DNA from 4 places in the Aurantiacibacter gilvus genome. Region 2 is predicted to be linked to each of the others. Evidence: predicted binding sites of a transcription regulator. Region 2 holds the regulator's gene; each other region holds the start of a gene.

Region 1 (4,197 bases), 430 kb from region 2:
TCGAAGAAGGTCAGATGGCGCGCGGTATAGCCGACATTGTCGAGATCGTTGTGCTTGCCGCCGGCGCGCACGCACTTCTGGCTGCTCACCGCGCGCGGGGCCGGAGCCGTCTCGACACCGGTGAAGACGTTCTTGAAGGGCACCATGCCCGCGTTGACGAACATCAGCGTCGGATCGTTGTACGGCACCAGCGGCGCAGAAGGCACCACGAGGTGATCGTTGGCCGCGAAGAAATCGAGGAAGGCGCGGCGGATATCGTTGGTCGAAGTCATGGCAGGCGAATTAGGGTGCCTTGGCCTATCCGGCAAGCCGCCTTGCGCGGCTATGCCACCTTGGTGGCAGAAACGATCCAGGCCGCCGCCGGCAGCGAGACTATTCCTTCGCGGCAATTGCGTGATGCAAGCTCGCGAATCCGGTCAAAGAAGCGCCCGCGCGCGGCCTCGTCCATTTCCGCTGCCGCACGGGCTGCCGGCCCGATAACGGAGAAGTAGTTGCGCGCTTCCTCGATCGGATCGTCACCCGCACCCGCGACCATCGGAAAATCGAACTTCTCGAAACTGATGTTCTCCCAGCCACCGGCGCGAAGGATAGGAATGACCCGGTCCCGGTCGGCGAAGGCAAACGGTCCGGGAGCATCGGGGTCCGCAGGAGGTGGGGCGGCAGGCAGCAGGCGCATTATCTCGGTGAAGAAGGGGTTTTCCTGCACTGCCCGGAAACACGAGAACAACAGGCTGGCTGGCGAACCTGCTTGCCTGGCGAGGTTGGCGAATGCCGCCGAAGGATCATCAAAGAACATCACGCCATGCCGCGATACGAGCAAGTCCGCAGACTTGTCGTCGCTTTCTGTCCATTCCGAGGCGTCTGCCAGTTCAAAGGTCAGGTTGGCGAGGTGTGCACCGCGCTCCCGTGCAACTTCGACCAGCTGCGGCGAAACATCGACGCCGGTGACGGTGATGCCCGGACGCCCGCGGGCGAGCGCCAGTGAGAGTTCGCCAGCGCCGCAGCCGACATCAAGGACCTTGCGGAAGGTAAAGTCACGGGTGCGCTGGAGCAGGCGTTCGGTCAGGTACGAAAAGCTGCGGTCCGTCCGGCGCCATTCGGCGGCCCAGGTTTCTCCGCTCTTGCCCTGCCATTCGCTTTTGTCGACCATGCCCCGTTCTCCTTGCGCGGCGCTTATCGCGCATAGGTGCGCTAGACAATTGGTCAAATGCGAAGAAGCCGGCGGTAGTGGCCGATTCTAGGCCACTGTCGCCGGCTCCGGTTTCGCAAGGTGTTACAGGTGTGACAGTGTCCTGGAGGGAATTGTCACGCCCCACACCTTCTTGAGGATCAGTCTTCCGGGTCCGCGTCCGGGCCGGTCATCATCTCCTCGGCGACTTCGTCGGTTTTGCCGCGAATTGCAGCCTCCAACTTGTCGCAAACTTCGGGGTTTTCCTTGAGGAAGGTCTTGGCGTTCTCTCGGCCCTGGCCGATGCGCACAGAGTCGTAGCTGAACCACGAGCCGCTCTTCTCGACCACGCCGGCCTTCACGCCGAGATCGAGAATCTCGCCGATCTTGGAAATGCCCTCGCCGTACATGATGTCGAACTCGACCTGCTTGAACGGCGGGGCGACCTTGTTCTTCACCACCTTGACGCGGGTGGAATTGCCGACGACTTCATCGCGGTCCTTGATCTGGCCGGTGCGGCGGATGTCGAGGCGGACCGAAGCGTAGAACTTGAGCGCGTTGCCGCCCGTGGTCGTTTCGGGATTGCCGTACATCACGCCGATCTTCATGCGCAGCTGGTTGATGAAGATCACCATGCACTTCGAGCGGTTGATCGAGCCGGTCAGCTTGCGCAGCGACTGCGACATGAGGCGCGCCTGCAGGCCGACGTGGCTGTCGCCCATCTCGCCTTCGATCTCGGCGCGCGGCACCAGCGCGGCGACCGAGTCGACCACCAGCACGTCAATCGCGTTCGAGCGTACCAGCGTATCGGTGATCTCGAGCGCCTGCTCACCCGTATCGGGCTGCGAAATGATCAGCTCGTCGATATCGACGCCCAGCTTCTTGGCATAGACCGGATCGAGCGCGTGTTCGGCGTCGATAAAGGCAACCGTACCGCCGGCCTTCTGTGCCTCTGCCAGCACGTGCAGCGCCAGCGTGGTCTTGCCCGAGCTTTCCGGCCCGTAGACCTCGATCACGCGGCCCTTCGGCAGGCCGCCGATGCCCAGCGCGATATCGAGGCCGAGCGAGCCGGTGGAGATCGATTCCACATTCATCGTTTCCTTCGAGCCCAGCTTCATGGCCGAGCCCTTGCCGAATGCGCGATCAATCTGCGCGAGAGCTGCATCGAGCGCCTTCTGACGGTCCACGTTGGATTCCTTTTCAACCAATTTCAGATTTGCACCTGCCATGACATGGCCTCCGTCAGTTCGCTAGGGTTGGCTTCAACTCTTCAACGACTGCGGTTGTACTCACTTTGTTCCGTGAGAACAAGAGTGGAACAAAGTTTTTCCGTGAAATGGCAGATTTCTGCGGGTCAGCGCAGCTTAACTGGCTGTTCCAAAGAGCTATTCGCTGGCCGGACGAATCCGCCAGCTAAGTTCACGAGTGCCGTTCCCCGGCACTTCGACCTCGACGATTCGCTGGCCGTCCTTCAGCCGCTCACGCACGCCGCGCAGGCGCCACTGGGCGGGATTACCGAGGTTTAGCCGCACGATGACCGGGACAGGATTGGCATTGGTGAGCTCCGCCGTCATTTCCCGCCAGCGTTCACCGGGCGTATCGTCCAGTCGATTGCCTTCGTAACGGCAGCTCAAGGATACCTGCCTGCTTTCGCCAAGCTCCAGTTCGACATCCTGGCCATCGGCATAGTCGCGCAGGTTCTCCTCCGCGATGAGCAGCTCGCCAGCAGGGCTGCGCTCGAAGACCGAAATGGTCCCCGAAGGCAAGGCGACACCAAGCCCGTGGTCTTCGTCGTTGACCGTTTCAAGGCGCATGCGCGCGGGATGGAAGCCGGTATCGCTGGTCCAGGGCGTGCAGTCCCCCTGGTACATCAGCACGCCTTCGACACCTTCTTCGCGCAGGAAAGCCACCTGCTTCAGGCCTTGCGCGTTGACGTCCACCGGCACGGGCACGCGGTAGAGCTTGAGATCACCCAGCTGCTCCTCGCCTGCCATTACAGCCATGGGAGAGTTCATCTCCATGTCGGCCATGCCCGCACGGGCAGCGGTTACGACGATCCGTTCTTCGTTCGCATAGCCCGGAGCCGGTGGCGGCGGCGGTGGAGGCGGCACATTGCGCGGCACCGGCGATCCGCGCGCGGTGCTGCCAATGGGATAGCAGGTGAGCCGCAAGGGCCGCGCTTCGGGCGGGTCGGACAGGCCTTCGAAATCGCTCTCGATATTGAGCGTGCCCGCCACGGCCAACAGCTCGGCATTCTCGAAGCTCTGGCCGTTGTCGTTGAGGATCGTCAGCCAGCTGGTGAGGTCGAAGCGCACATCGTCGCTGTCGCGCCCTTCGTGCAGGGTGGCGACATAGCTCGCCTCCCAGTCGAAGCCCCAGGCAAGATAGGTGAGCGTGACAGTATAGGTGCCGCCGCTCTCGTCGCGGGTGTCGATGGAGAACACCGGCTCGGACGAGAGGCCGTCAGGGATCGAATCGAAACTTAGCCCCTCGGGCAAGCCCGAACAGCGTACCGCCTCGTATCCGGCCGCGGTCTGCAGCACGAGCCCGCCGTCGGCGCGGGTGCGGACAATGGCGCTTTCGCTGGTCGCTTCGCCACTGGCGGGATTGGTGCGGGTGATGCGCACGCGGTTGCCCAGCGAACCGTCCACCAATGCGGCGGGGCTGAGCAGGTCGGCATTGCGGTTCTTCTCGATTGTCCCGCCGGGCAGGCCGGTGACGATGGCAGAGACCGCCACCATGCCTTCGGCCACGCCCTCAAAGCGAATGCGCGATTCCCCTGGCGGCAGGGTAACGCTGCGCGTCTCGCTGATCATGGCAAAACCCTGCGGCCAATCCGGATTGAGCCGCTGCCACTCGCGGCGAGAGGGATCGCGGTAGACCGTCACCGCCAGGTCGCTGGGCTCGGAAGCCTCGACCACGGCGCGGTCCTGCGCGGCGGCGGGGGCTGCCATGGCCAGCAGGGGCAGAGCGAGGAGGAAGGCCGGACGGGCCATTGTCCGCCCCTTAGAACCGCGTCTCGTAAGTCA
Region 2 (4,197 bases):
CTGGTGCTGGGCGCGCTGGCCCTGGGCAGGCAGCCCCTTAGCCTGCGCATGGTGGCCGTGGCCGCCATGGCCGTGTTGTTGCTCTGGCCGGAAAGCCTGGTCGGCCCCAGCTTCCAGATGAGTTTTGCGGCCGTCATCGCCATTGTCGCGCTGCACAATGCAGAGCCGGTGAAGCGCTTCCTCAAGCCGCGCGAGGAAGGACGGGGCAAGTGGTTCGCGCGGCGGGCCTTCATGCTCTTGGTGACAGGGCTGGTGATCGAGATCGCGCTGATGCCGATCGTGCTTTTCCACTTCCACCGCGCGGGCGTCTACGGGGCCTTCGCCAATGTCATCGCCATCCCGCTTGTCACCTTCATTTCCATGCCGCTGATTGCCGTGGCGCTGGTGTTCGACCTGGTCGGGGCAGGGGCGCCGGTCTGGTGGCTGGCGGGCAAGTCGCTCGACCTGCTGCTGTGGATCGCCCACTTCACCTCCGGCCAACCCGGAGCGGTGAAGCTGTTCCCGCAGATGGACGTGGTGACGATCCTGCTGTTCGTGGGGGGAGGCCTTTGGCTGGCGCTATGGCGCGGAAAGGCGCGGCTCTGGGGCTTTGCGCCGGCCATGGCGGCCACGATCATGCTGTGGCTCACACCGATCCCGGACGTGCTGGTATCGGGCGACGGCCGCCACGTCGGGATAACGGGCGAGGGTGATCGCCTGCTCGTCCTGCGCGATACCCAGAGCAGCTTCACGCGCGACAACCTGCTCGAACTGGCGGGGGTCGAAGGTGAGCCGGTCACGCTCGACGAATGGCCCGGTGCACGGTGCAGCCGCGATTTCTGCGCCATCACGCTGGAGCGTGGCGGGCGCGAGTGGGAACTGCTGATGAGCCGTAGCCGCGATATCGTGGCCGAACGGGCGCTGGCTGCCGCCTGCGAGCGCGCCGACATCGTCGTTTCGGACCGCTGGCTGCCGCGCTCATGCGAGCCGCGCTGGCTCAAGGCCGACGGACGCATGCTGTCGCAGAGCGGCGGTCTGGCCATTGTGCTGGACGAGGAACCGCGCGTGACCACGGTCGCCGAGGGGCAGGGCGAACATGGCTGGTGGCGCGGGCGACGCGAGGATTGACGCCATACATGCAAACGGGGGCGACATCCCGCGATGCCGCCCCCGTCTGAAACCCGATAAAACCTTAGTGGTAGCGCCGCAGCAAGCCTGCGAGCTTGCCCTGTACCTTGACCTGGCTGCCTTCATAGACCTGCGGATCATAGGCACCGTTGGCCGGGTCTAGCCGGATACGGCCGCCATCATGATAGAGGTACTTCAGCGTGGCTTCCTCGTCGTTGACCAGGGCCACCACGATATCGCCATCGCGGGCGGTGTCGGCCTTCTTCACGAGGGCAAAGTCGCCGTCGAAAATGCCCGCTTCGATCATCGAGTCGCCGGAAACTTCCAGCGCATAGTGATCGCCCGGGCCGAGCAGGGCGGCGGGAACCGGCAGCGACCGGTCGCTTTCCAACGCCTCGATCGGGACACCGGCGGCGATCTTGCCGTGCAACGGGATCTCGATCACGTCGTTGGCAGGGGCTGGCTGGCTGGTGGGCGCAGTCGTTACCTTGGCAACGGCTTCCGCACCCTTGCTGCCGACATTCTCCGGCATCTTCACCACTTCGAGCGCTCGTGCACGGTTGGCGAGGCGGCGGATAAAGCCGCGTTCTTCCAAAGCCGAGATCAGGCGGTGCACGCCCGACTTGCTCTTCAGGTCGAGCGCATCCTTCATTTCCTCGAAGCTGGGCGAAATGCCGCTTTCTTCGAGCCGACGGTTGATGAACAACAGCAATTCGTGCTGCTTGGCAGTCAACATGGGCAAGCCCCTTCTGCAATGTTCCAGTTTGGAACGAATGCGGAACAATTATGAAACAGATTCGCTCAAGTCAAGCGATACCGCCATTTTGGAGGGGAAAGGCGCTCGCGATGGTGTCGATCGGCGCCGCAGGGGAATTGGCAGGGCGGTGGATCAAGACCTGTGCATGGGCCAAGGCTCTTAGGCCGCTGCTGTCCTGCTGGCTGAGGGGAAAGGCCAACCCCTTGTCGAGGTAGCCGCGTACGAACTCGTCACGATTTCCGGTCGCTGGCAGTGACCGTGCGAGACAGACGGTGATCGGTTCCGGATCGGGAAACTCAGCGCCTGCCAGCCTCCGCAAGAGTGGCAGCAGGAAGAGATACGCGGTGACATAGCTCGAGACCGGATTGCCGGGCAGGCCAATAATCCATTGCCGACCTTTACGGGCGATCAGCAAGGGCTTGCCCGGCTTGATCGCGACTTTCCAGAAGTCGATGCTGGCGCCCCACTGTTCAAGCGCAGGTCTGACGAGGTCGTGATCGCCAACTGATGCGCCGCCGCTGGTGACAATGACGTCGACATCGCCCGCCCTGTCCAGAGCACCAAGCATGGCGTCCAGCGTGTCAGGCACTGGACCAAGGCGGATAACATCCGCGGCGAATGGTATCGCCAGCGACGCCAGCATGGCGCCATTACTGGCAGGAATCTGGTGCGGTTCGCAGCTAGCCGGATCAGCAACCAGTTCGTCACCCGAATCGAGAATTGCCAAGCGTGGCAAAGCATGCACAGTGATGCCGGAATGTCCGGCTGAAAGAGCGAGTGCTACTTGCGGCGGTTCGATGCGGAATCCCGCTGTCAGAAGTTGGTCGCCGGCAGCGAAATCGAAACCTCTGCGACGAACGTGGCGCGACGTGGGCCCATCATCGTTGTCCAGAACGAGTGTGTCGCCATCGCGTCTGGCATTCTCCTGTAACAAGACCGCACCAGCACCTTCCGGCATCAGCGCTCCTGTGGAGATGCGCACAGCCTGCGTGGCTTCCAGTTTACCCTTAAAGGGATGGCCCGCCGCGCTTTCGCCCACCACCTGCCACGGACCTGCAATGTCATCCTCGCGCAAGGCGTAGCCATCCATGGCCGAGAGATCGGTTGATGGCTGTGTTCGTTGTGCCAGCAAAGGTTCGGCGAGATAGCGACCGACTGCCAGTTCGACAGGAAGCTCTTCCGGTGGCAGTGGCTGCGCCAGCTCATGCAACCGCGCCTGCGCCTCGTCCAGCGACAGCATGTCGCTCACTCCGCCCGCCAGTCGCCGCTCTTGCCGCCAGTCTTTTCGAGCAGGCGGACGTTTTCGATCACCATGCCTTTTTCCAGCGCCTTGGCCATGTCGTAGAGCGTGAGCAGTGCGACCGAAGCGGCGGTGAGGGCTTCCATCTCTACCCCCGTCTTGCCGGTCAGGGCAGCGCGGGCCGTCACTTCCACGGCGTCAACGGAGAAGGCAAAATCGACGCTGACCGTATCCAGCGCCAGCGGATGGCACAGCGGGATCAGGTCGCCGGTCTTCTTGGCGGCCATGATGCCAGCGATACGCGCGGCGGAGAGCACGTCGCCCTTGGGGCCGCTGCCTTCGCGCACGGCCTGCAAGGTTGCCGGAGCCATGCGAATACGGCCCGCAGCGGTAGCACTGCGAGCCGTTTCGGCCTTGCCGCCGACGTCCACCATGCGCGCGGCACCGGTATCGTCGAGATGAGTGAGATTTCCCATGCGGGCGACCTATCGCAGATCGGCCACAATGTTCAACAAATCACGGGCAACAGCGAGCTAACGCAGGCGCGGGATCTTAGCCGCGCAGGCTCTGGGGAACCTTGGCGCCGTTTTCGGCGAGCTTCTCCATCACGTGGGCGTGCAGGGCGATGTTTTCCTCGGCCTTGCCCGAATAGTCCGTGTCGCCCAGTTCGTGCGCCAGCTCCTTGCGGTTCTCATAGCTGGGCTCGAGGCCGACCAGCTTCATCAGGTCGACGATCGAGGTGCGCCAGTTGAACTTGTCGGAACCGTCCTTGGCGTCGAGCACGGCTTCGAGGTCGACTTCGTCGATCGCTTCGCCCTTGGTGTCGGCACGACCGAACCCGCTCGAAGTGGAAGCAGAAGGCGCCTTGCTGGCACCCTTGGTGGCCGGAGTTGCCTCTGCTTCGTCAGAACCGAAGATGGCATCCTTGATCGAGCTGAAAATTCCCATTGTATGTTCCTTCTTCAGGTGGCGACCGGTCGCGGTTGCGTTCGGCCTTGCTCGCATCAACGCTTGGCGCGCCGATGTGTCCCGAAGAAGTCAGCCGTTGAGCAGCTCTTGCGTGGCAGCGACGATGTCATCCTGCCGCATAAGG
Region 3 (4,197 bases), 230 kb from region 2:
TCATCGAGAAGAACCCGACGCTGGTGATGCTGGCGCTGGCTTTCCTGGTGATGATCGGACTGGTGCTGATCGCCGACGGCTTCGGCGTCCACGTGCCCAAGGGCTATGTCTACGTCGCCATGGGTTTCTCGGTCGGCGTCGAGATCCTCAACATAGTTCAGCGCAACCGGCGGGCGAAGGCGAAAGAGGCAGCGGGCTGAGGTCGGGAATTCACCCGAACAGCCCCTGCAAGAACCAGTCCGGCATCCCCCCGCGCCCGTCATCCGGCAACCCGTTGCGGTAGATCCAGTAACGGCGGCCGTGATCGTCCTCCACGCGGTAGTAGTCACGCAGGCGGGTGGAGCCGCGTTCGCGCCACCATTCCGGCGCAATCCGCTCCGGGCCCTCGACACGGGTGACTTCGCAGACCTCTCCCCGCCAGCGGAAGCGGCGCGGATAGCCTTCGGGCGCGGCGTAGAGCACGGATATGCGTTCGGGCCGGTCGAGCAGCTTCAGGGGCCGTGTGTGGAAAGCCAGCTCGCCCTGGCTCGCGGATTCGGGCTCCAGCGGCGGCTGCCAGCCCTGCGCGCGTTCGGGAATGTGGCTGGCGCGCGGGACCGGGCGCTGCACCGCCGCCTTGCCCAGCCGCGTGGTCAGCCGGTCGATACAGGCGGCGAGCGAGGTGCCGTGGCTCTCCGCCGCAGCTTCAAGGTCCGCCTGTCCCAGCTTGAGCGGTTCGGACCAGTTTGCACGCAATCGCAGCATCTCGATGCCGAAGCCTGCGTCGACATCGTCGAGCCGGTCGGCAAACAGGCGGCACACGTGCGCGGCATCGCGGGTGGCGGCGGCCAGTTCGAGGTCGCGCAGCAGCACCTCGCCATCGACGCGCCACATGCCCAGTTGCAGGCGGCGCGCTCCCTCGCCCCTCGCCTCCAGCGCGCGGGCCATGTTAGCGGCGAGGTCTGCCACCACCTGGTCGAGCAGTTCGCGGTGACGGATCGGCTCCATCAGGCGGCGCTGCACCATGGGCATGGCGACGGGGACCACCGGCAGCAGCGGTTCGGGCACGCGGCCCAGCAGCTGGTCGAGCCGGATCAGCGGATTGGCCGAGGGCGAGCGGCGGGTGCGGAAGCGGCGCTGCAGCTTGTCCCGCCCGGCGCGGCCCTCCTCGATATCGGCAAGGTCGTGCAGCCGCTTGAGGCCGAGGCGGCGCAGCACCAGCAGCACGTCGTTGTCGAGCCGCAGCGCCGCCACCGGCAGGTCCGCCAGCCGCGCCATGGCATCGTCGTCGCTGGCAAGGATAGTGCTGTCAGCGGCGAAATGGGCCAGCGCCCATGCGGCCCCGGCAGTCGGCGCAATGGCGCTTCGCACCTCCAGCCCGCGCGCCGCGCAGCGGGCGGCGACGTCCGCCAGCAACCGCGCCTCGCCGCCGAACAGGTGGGCAACGGCGGTCACGTCCACCAGTACGCCGTCAGGCGGGTCGATCGCGCTCCACGGCCCCCAGCGCTGTGCCCAGATCGCCAGCCGTTCGAGGAAGGCGAGGTCACCCGCCGGGTCTGCCGGACGCACGTCGAGCGCAGGGCAAAGTGTGCGCGCGTCGGCCAGCATCATGCCTTTCGCCACGCCTTCCGCGCGCGCGGCATGGTTGGGCGCTTCCACCCGCGGACCATGCGCGGTCTCGATGATCAGCGCCAGCGGAGCGGCGTCAGGCCCTTCCCCGGGCGTGCAGTCTTCGGAGTGCCGCCAGCGATCAAGCGCCAGCTGCGCGCACCAGATCGCCATGATCCGGCGCGGCGGGGCTGGCGATGCGCTGGGCGGTGAGGCGGTCGGGCTCATCGCGCAGGATCCATTCTCCGGGCAAGTGGGAGCGGGCACGGAACAGCTCGGCCTGCCAGACGGCACGGCCCGGCGCGGCCACGTTCCAGCGCGGCGGGGAACTGGGGGCAGAAGCCAGCCGCCAGCGCATGCGCGCCGAGCTGAGGTCCGGCGCGGCATCGAGCCGCACCAGTAGCAATGGTACGCCGTGCTTCTCCGCCGTCAGGCTGAGGCGGCGCGAGGCGGTGAAGTCGAGCGCCTTGGGATTGCCCGCAATCTCTCCCACCACGGCGGCAAGGTCACGGCAGCGCAGCCCCTCCTCCATGGCGAACAGCGCGTCCTCGGGCGTCTTGGCGGCGACATGGACCACGCGGTGACGCAATCCCTCAGGCAGTCCCGCGCGGTAAGGCCGCCCGCCCAGCCGGATCGCGCGGGTATCCTGCACCCACAGCACACTGCGCTCCTCCAGCGTGGCGCTGTCCGTCCCGTCCAGCACCTGGCGCGCGAAGGCCAGCGCCGCACCGGCCCCGCTCGCCTCTGCGGCGGGGGCAAATATCTCGCTGTGCAGCGCTAGCGGCAGGCCCGGCTGCCAACGGGGGTTGCTGGCAGCACGACCGGCCAGCTGACCTGCCTTGAGCAGTGTGCTGGTATCCATACCGAATCGACTCCTGTGTTCCTTTTATGTTCCGATGCGGGCTTCAGGGCAAGTCCGGAACTTCCCCCCTCCCCAATCCATTGGTTAGGTAAAGGAGACAGAAAATGAGCACCCCCGACGAACTCAAGAACCGCTTCTGGACCGCCCTGGCCGACAGCCCCTACCTGTTCCTGCAGCTGGACAGCGCGCCTGAAAAGGCCGTGCCGATGACCGCGCAACTGGACAAGGACGCCGATAGCGCGATCTGGTTCTTCACCAGCCGCGACCATGGCCTCGCCCGCATGGGACCGGCCACCGCGACTTTCGCGGGCAAGGACCACGACATGTTCGCCCGATTCTCCGGACGGCTCACCGAAGAAACCAGCCGTGAGCGGCTGGAACAGCACTGGAGCCCGATGATCGAGGCATGGTTCGACGGCAAGGACGATCCCCGGCTGTTGATGCTGCGCATGGACCTGGGCCAGGCCGAAATCTGGAACAGCGACATGGGCTTCTTCGACAATGCCAAGATGCTGCTGGGATTCGACAGCCGCGAGGAAGCCAAGGAGGAGCACGCCGAAGTCGTGCTCTGATCCTACCGAAACCGCCCGAAAGGGGCCGCTATCCGCAACCGGGTGGCGGCCCTTTTGCTATTCCGCTTCCACCTGCTCGGCAGCATCGGGAGCTTCCGCTGGCTCCTCTTCGGGCAGCAAACCGACAACCAGGATGGCAGCCAAGGCGATCGGACAGACAAAGCGCACCAGCGCCAGCCAGGTCAGGTGCAGCGCCCCGCCGAGGCCGTTCTCGATATCCACCAGCTTGCGATCAGCCACCCAGCCGATGAACAGCGCGGTGAGGATCGCCCCGATAGGCATGAAGAACTTTGCCGTCAGCCCGTCGAGCACATCGAAAAAGCCCTGCCCTTCGAAAATGGGGATGAAATCCAGCGGGTGCCAGTCGGACAGCACATTGAACGACAACGCGGCAAGCGCGCCCAGCACCAGCGCACCGAAACCGACGATGATCGCGCTGAACACGCGCACGACGCGGAACTTGTCGATCATCCACGCCACCGGCACTTCCAGCAGGGCCACAGAACTGGTGAGAGCGGCAAACCCAACCATGACGAAGAAGGCCAAGCCTACCACCGACCCGAACGGCATTTCCTGGAAGGCATGCGGCAGGGTCTGGAACATCAGCCCCGGCCCGGCGCTGACGGAAAGACCGGCCGAGAACACGATGGGGAAGATGCACAGGCCGGCGATCAGGGCGACCGCGGTATCAGCCCCGCTGATCAGCGCCGACGTGCTGGCCAGGTTGACGTTGCGGCCGACATAGCTGCCGTAGGTAATCATGCCCGCCACACCCAGCGAGAGCGAGAAGAAGGCCTGCCCGAGGGCTGCGAGCATTATCGGTCCGGTGAGCTTTTCCGGCTCGAAGGTGAACAGGTATTCCAGCGTCTGGTTGAAGGCACCGCCGAAGGCACCATAAACCGTGATGAGGATCAGCAGGACGAAGAAGGCCGGCATCAGCCACTTGGCGACGAACTCGATACCTCCGCTCACGCCGCGCGCAACGAAGTAGAGCGTAATGCCGAGGAACAGTGCGTCGAGGCCGACGGTCCACCCGGCGCTGCCGATCATTGTCGGGAACAGGCTTTCGATCTGCTCTGCCGACTGGTCGGTGAAAGCTCCGCCCGAAATCCCGCTATTGAAGATGTCGACGAAGAAAACGCCGATGTAATAGAGCACCCAGCCGCCCACGACGCA
Region 4 (4,197 bases), 220 kb from region 2:
CCAGCGTGCAGTCCCAGTCCGAATGGTTCACGTCCACCGGCAGCACCTCCACCCCGTGCTCGCGCGCGTCGCGGACGATCTGCGCAGGGGCGTAAAAGCCCATCGGCTGCGAGTTGAGCAGGCCGCAGGCGAAGGCGGCGGGGAAGTGGCACTTCAGCCAGCTGGAGACGTAGACGAGGTGCGCGAAGCTGGCGGCGTGGCTCTCCGGGAAGCCGTATTCGCCAAAGCCCTTGATCTGGTTGAAGCAGCGTTCGGCAAAGTCGGGGTCGTAGCCGCGCGAAATCATGCGCCCCACCATCAGCTCCTGCAATTCGTGCACCATGCCGCGGCTGCGGAAGGTCGCCATGGCCTTGCGCAGGCGATTGGCCTCGGCGCCGGAGAACTTCGCCGCGTCGAGTGCGATCTTCATCGCCTGCTCCTGGAAGATCGGCACGCCCAACGTGCGCTCGAGGATAGAGGACAGCTCGTCCGGGGGCCCGTGTTCGGGTGACGGCGCGGGCAGCAGCACCTGCTCCGCCCCGCGGCGGCGCTTGAGGTAGGGGTGCACCATGTCGCCCTGGATCGGCCCCGGCCGCACGATGGCGACCTGGATGACGAGGTCATAGAACTCGCGCGGGCGCAGGCGCGGCAACATGTTCATCTGCGCCCGGCTCTCGACCTGGAACACACCCAGCGAATCGCCCTTCCGCAGCATCTCGTAGGTCTCCGGGTCCTCGCGCGGGACCGTGGCCAGCGTCAGCCGGCGGTCGTGGTGGTCCTCCAGCAGGTCGAGGCACTTGCGGATGCAGGTGAGCATGCCCAGCGCCAGCACGTCGACCTTGAGGATGCCGAGCGCGTCTATGTCGTCCTTGTCCCACTCGATGAAGGTGCGGTCGGGCATGGCGCCGTTGCCGATCGGCACGGTCTCGGTCAGCGCGCCCTGCGTCAGGATGAAGCCGCCGACATGCTGGCCCAGGTGGCGGGGCATGCCGATCATCTGCTCGGTCAGCTTGAGCACGCGCTTGAGGTGCGGATCGGCCAGGTCCATGCCGATCTCGCTGACGTGCTTGGCACCGATCTCGCGCCCCATGGAGCCCCAGACGGTGCGGGCAAGCGCAGAGGTGACGTCTTCCGACAGGCCCATCACCTTGCCCACCTCGCGCACGGCCATGCGCGGCCGGTAGTGGATCACCGTGGCGCAGAGCCCGGCGCGATGGCGGCCATATTTGCGGTAGAGGTACTGGATCACCTCCTCGCGTCGCTCGTGCTCGAAATCGACGTCGATATCGGGCGGCTCGTTGCGGTCTTCGGAGATGAAGCGGTCGAACAGCAGCTGGTGCTTGGCCGGATCGACACTGGTGATCTCGAGGCAATAGCAGACCGCCGAATTGGCCGCCGAGCCGCGTCCCTGGCACAGGATCGGCGGTTCCTGCCCGCGCGCGAAATCGACCACATCCTTGATGGTGAGGAAGTAGCGCGCGAGGCCCAGCTTGCCGATCAGGTCCAGCTCGCGCCGCAAGGTGACCCGCACCGAATCGGGCACGCCGGACGGATAACGCCGCGCCGCGCCCTTCCAGGTCTCGGCCTCGAGGTATTCCTGCGGCCCCATTCCTTCGGGATAGATCTCCTCCGGATACTCGTAGCGCAGCTCGTCGAGGCTGAAGCAGCACATGTCGGCCAGCGCGCGCGCCGCGGTAATCGCGTGCGGCCAGCGGGTGAACAGCCGCACCATCGCCTCGGGGCCCTTGAGGTGGCGTTCGGCATTGGCGTGCAGCAGGTGCCCTGCCCTTGCCACCGTGGTCTTGTGACGGATCGCGGTCATGACGTCCTGCAAGGGACGGCGATCCGGCGCGTGATAGTGCACGTCGTTGGTAGCGAGCAGTTTCAGCCCGTTGGCCCGCGCCAGGGCGTCGAGCCGGTCGATCCGGGCAATGTCGTCACCCGCGTAGAGATAGCTGGCAGCGACATGGTGCAGGCCCGCAAGGCCGGCGACGAGATGCGGCAGCAGGTCGGACAGGTCACCGCTGGCCAAGCCTTCGCGCGTACCGCCATCCAGCGCCACCACGTTGCTCGCCCAGCCCGGCACGGTGAACTGCGCGGCAAGGTCGCGCGGGGGCAGCAGCACCAGTTCCACGCCTTCCCCGTAGGCAGCGAGCATCTCCAGCGAGATCTCGCATACGCCCTTGTCCTGCCATCCGCCGTCGAGCCTACCCATGCGCCCGGCAGAGACCAGCTGGCACAATCGCCCGTAAGCCGCCCGGTCCACCGGGTAAGCGAGGAAGGCCAGCCCCTCCACCGTCTCGATCCGGCAGCCGATCACCGGGCGCAGCTTGAGCGTTTTCGCCTCGCTGTGAATGCGCACCACGCCGGCCATCGAATTGGCATCGGCAATCCCGATGGCGTCATAGCCCAACTGACGCGCGGTCAGTACCAGGTCCACCGCATCGGAAGCCCCGCGCAGGAAGCTGAAACAGCTCACCAGCCCCAGCTCGACGAACGGCGCGCGTACAGGCGGCTCGACCGCATCGGGGTCGAGCCTGATCGTGCGCTTGTCGGGTGTAAGCGGCGCGTCGGGCATGTGTTCTATATATGTTCTTACTCAGGCCAAGCCAAGACACCCAAGGGCCAGCAGGTACGGCAAATGGAAGTTAACCTTCCGCATTGTGGCGAGCTTAACCAACCAGCGGGCAGGCAAGGCGAATAACAACAAGGGGACATCGCGATGAAACTGTTCGGCAGCGCAAAACCGGTATCGGTGACCGAACAGCGAGCCAAGCCCAGAACCCGTGTCGATTGCTTCGCCACCCTGGCCATGCCCAGCGGCGAACGACAGGGCCGCCTCTACGACATCTCTACCGACGGCGCCCGATTCGTCACCGACAGCCCGCCCGCCAAAGGTGCCAGCGCCATTCTCGACTGGGACCTGCACGAGGCCTATTGCCATGTGATCTGGACCAAGCCGGGCATGTGCGGTGTGCAGTTCGACCGGCCCATTTCCGCCAAGGCTGTACAGGATCTTGCCGAAGCAGCCCCCGCCGGTCCGCGACTGGTACACCCGGCAGGCGGTGACGCAGGCGGAGGCAGCGCCCCGCCCACCCGCTTCGTCGGCTGAAACCGCCCCGCGAAACCGAGTAGACGCGCGCCTCTGCAAGTGACACACTCCCCTCCAAGCCGGGCCCAGACCCGGCACGGGAGGACATGAGAGGTGACCCAGAAGACCTTCAGTGCCGCAATGGCGGACGTGCCGCTGCGTCCGTTCCAGGTGCTCGTCATCGCCTTCGGGCTGATGCTGCTGGTGATCGACGGGATCGACCTGCAATCGCTGTCGCTCGTCACACCGGTCATCCTTGAGGAATGGGGCATAGACCGCGCGGATTTCGGGCCTGCTCTGGCAGCATCGCTGTTCGGCATGGGTTTCGGATCGTTTTTCGGCGGCATGCTGGGTGACCGGCTGGGCCGGCTCAAATCGCTCTTCATCGCCTGCCTGATCTTCAGTGCCTCGACCGCGGCGGCGGCCTATACCAACAGCGTATGGGAAATGGCCGCCGTGCGCGCGCTGGGCGGACTGGGCTTCGGTGCCGCCTATCCCAACGCCCTGGCACTGGTGAGCGACTGGGTGAACGAGAAGTGGCGCCCGCATTCCATCTCGCTGCTGTCGATCGGCATCCCCGTGGGCATCTCGATCAGCGCGGCGGTGATCCCGCTGCTGCTGCCCGAATATGGCTGGCGCGGCGCCTTCCTGATCTTCGCGGGCGGATCGGTTGCCCTCGCCGTCATCGTTATCCTCATCCTGCGTGAGCCGCCGGGCTTCCTGCTGGCCCGAGGCAACAGGGAACGCGCGCAGAAGAACGCCGCGCTGGTGATCGACCCCGCAATCGAGCTGCTACCCGAAACCGAAAGCAGTGACGCTGCCGCGCCCGGCGAGCGGATCGGCACCTTCCATCGCAGCAACCTGCGACTCAACATTGCCATGGTCATCAGCTTCTCGGCGGCGACGACGCTGGTCTACGGCCTGCTCAACTGGACGCCGGAACTGCTGACGACGGCCGGGTTCACGCTGGAACAGGCGGTGCGGGCGAGCTTCTGGCAGGGCAACCTGTCGATCGTCGGCGGACTGAGCGCGGGCCTGCTGGCGCGGACATTCGGATCGAAGGCGGTGATCCTTGGCGGCGCTGCCGCGATCCTTGCCAATATCGTCGTGCTGGGGGTCGTGGTCGA

Evidence for each region. Region 2 encodes LexA, which represses DNA repair genes until DNA is damaged. Its sites were predicted from a motif close to GTTCCNCNCTTGTTCT; they were not measured.
Region 1: the regulator LexA is predicted to act here: its motif matches at 2,473-2,488, upstream of recA (recombinase RecA).
Region 3: the regulator LexA is predicted to act here: its motif matches at 2,467-2,482, upstream of AAEO60_RS07010 (ImuA family protein).
Region 4: the regulator LexA is predicted to act here: its motif matches at 2,560-2,575, upstream of AAEO60_RS06980 (error-prone DNA polymerase).

Annotation. Positions count from the first base shown of each region.
Region 1 covers NZ_JBBYHV010000001.1:1,626,915-1,631,111, forward strand. Annotated here, with positions in the region: gene alaS (alanine--tRNA ligase) at 1-272, opposite strand, end outside; gene AAEO60_RS08020 (class I SAM-dependent methyltransferase) at 323-1,150, opposite strand; gene recA (recombinase RecA) at 1,330-2,397, opposite strand; gene AAEO60_RS08030 (DUF4139 domain-containing protein) at 2,554-4,164, opposite strand; gene AAEO60_RS08035 (DUF4139 domain-containing protein) at 4,175-4,197, opposite strand, start outside.
Region 2 covers NZ_JBBYHV010000001.1:1,196,090-1,200,286, forward strand. Annotated here, with positions in the region: gene AAEO60_RS05860 (ComEC/Rec2 family competence protein) at 1-1,107, shown strand, start outside; gene lexA (transcriptional repressor LexA) at 1,172-1,843, opposite strand; gene AAEO60_RS05870 (molybdopterin molybdotransferase MoeA) at 1,914-3,104, opposite strand; gene moaC (cyclic pyranopterin monophosphate synthase MoaC) at 3,110-3,580, opposite strand; gene AAEO60_RS05880 (DUF3597 domain-containing protein) at 3,657-4,052, opposite strand; gene trpC (indole-3-glycerol phosphate synthase TrpC) at 4,143-4,197, opposite strand, start outside.
Region 3 covers NZ_JBBYHV010000001.1:1,424,228-1,428,424, forward strand. Annotated here, with positions in the region: gene AAEO60_RS07000 (TerC family protein) at 1-200, shown strand, start outside; gene AAEO60_RS07005 (DUF6504 family protein) at 211-1,815, opposite strand; gene AAEO60_RS07010 (ImuA family protein) at 1,730-2,449, opposite strand; gene AAEO60_RS07015 (pyridoxamine 5'-phosphate oxidase family protein) at 2,554-3,021, shown strand; gene AAEO60_RS07020 (sodium-dependent transporter) at 3,079-4,197, opposite strand, start outside.
Region 4 covers NZ_JBBYHV010000001.1:1,418,129-1,422,325, forward strand. Annotated here, with positions in the region: gene AAEO60_RS06980 (error-prone DNA polymerase) at 1-2,557, opposite strand, end outside; gene AAEO60_RS06985 (PilZ domain-containing protein) at 2,702-3,091, shown strand; gene AAEO60_RS06990 (MFS transporter) at 3,185-4,197, shown strand, end outside.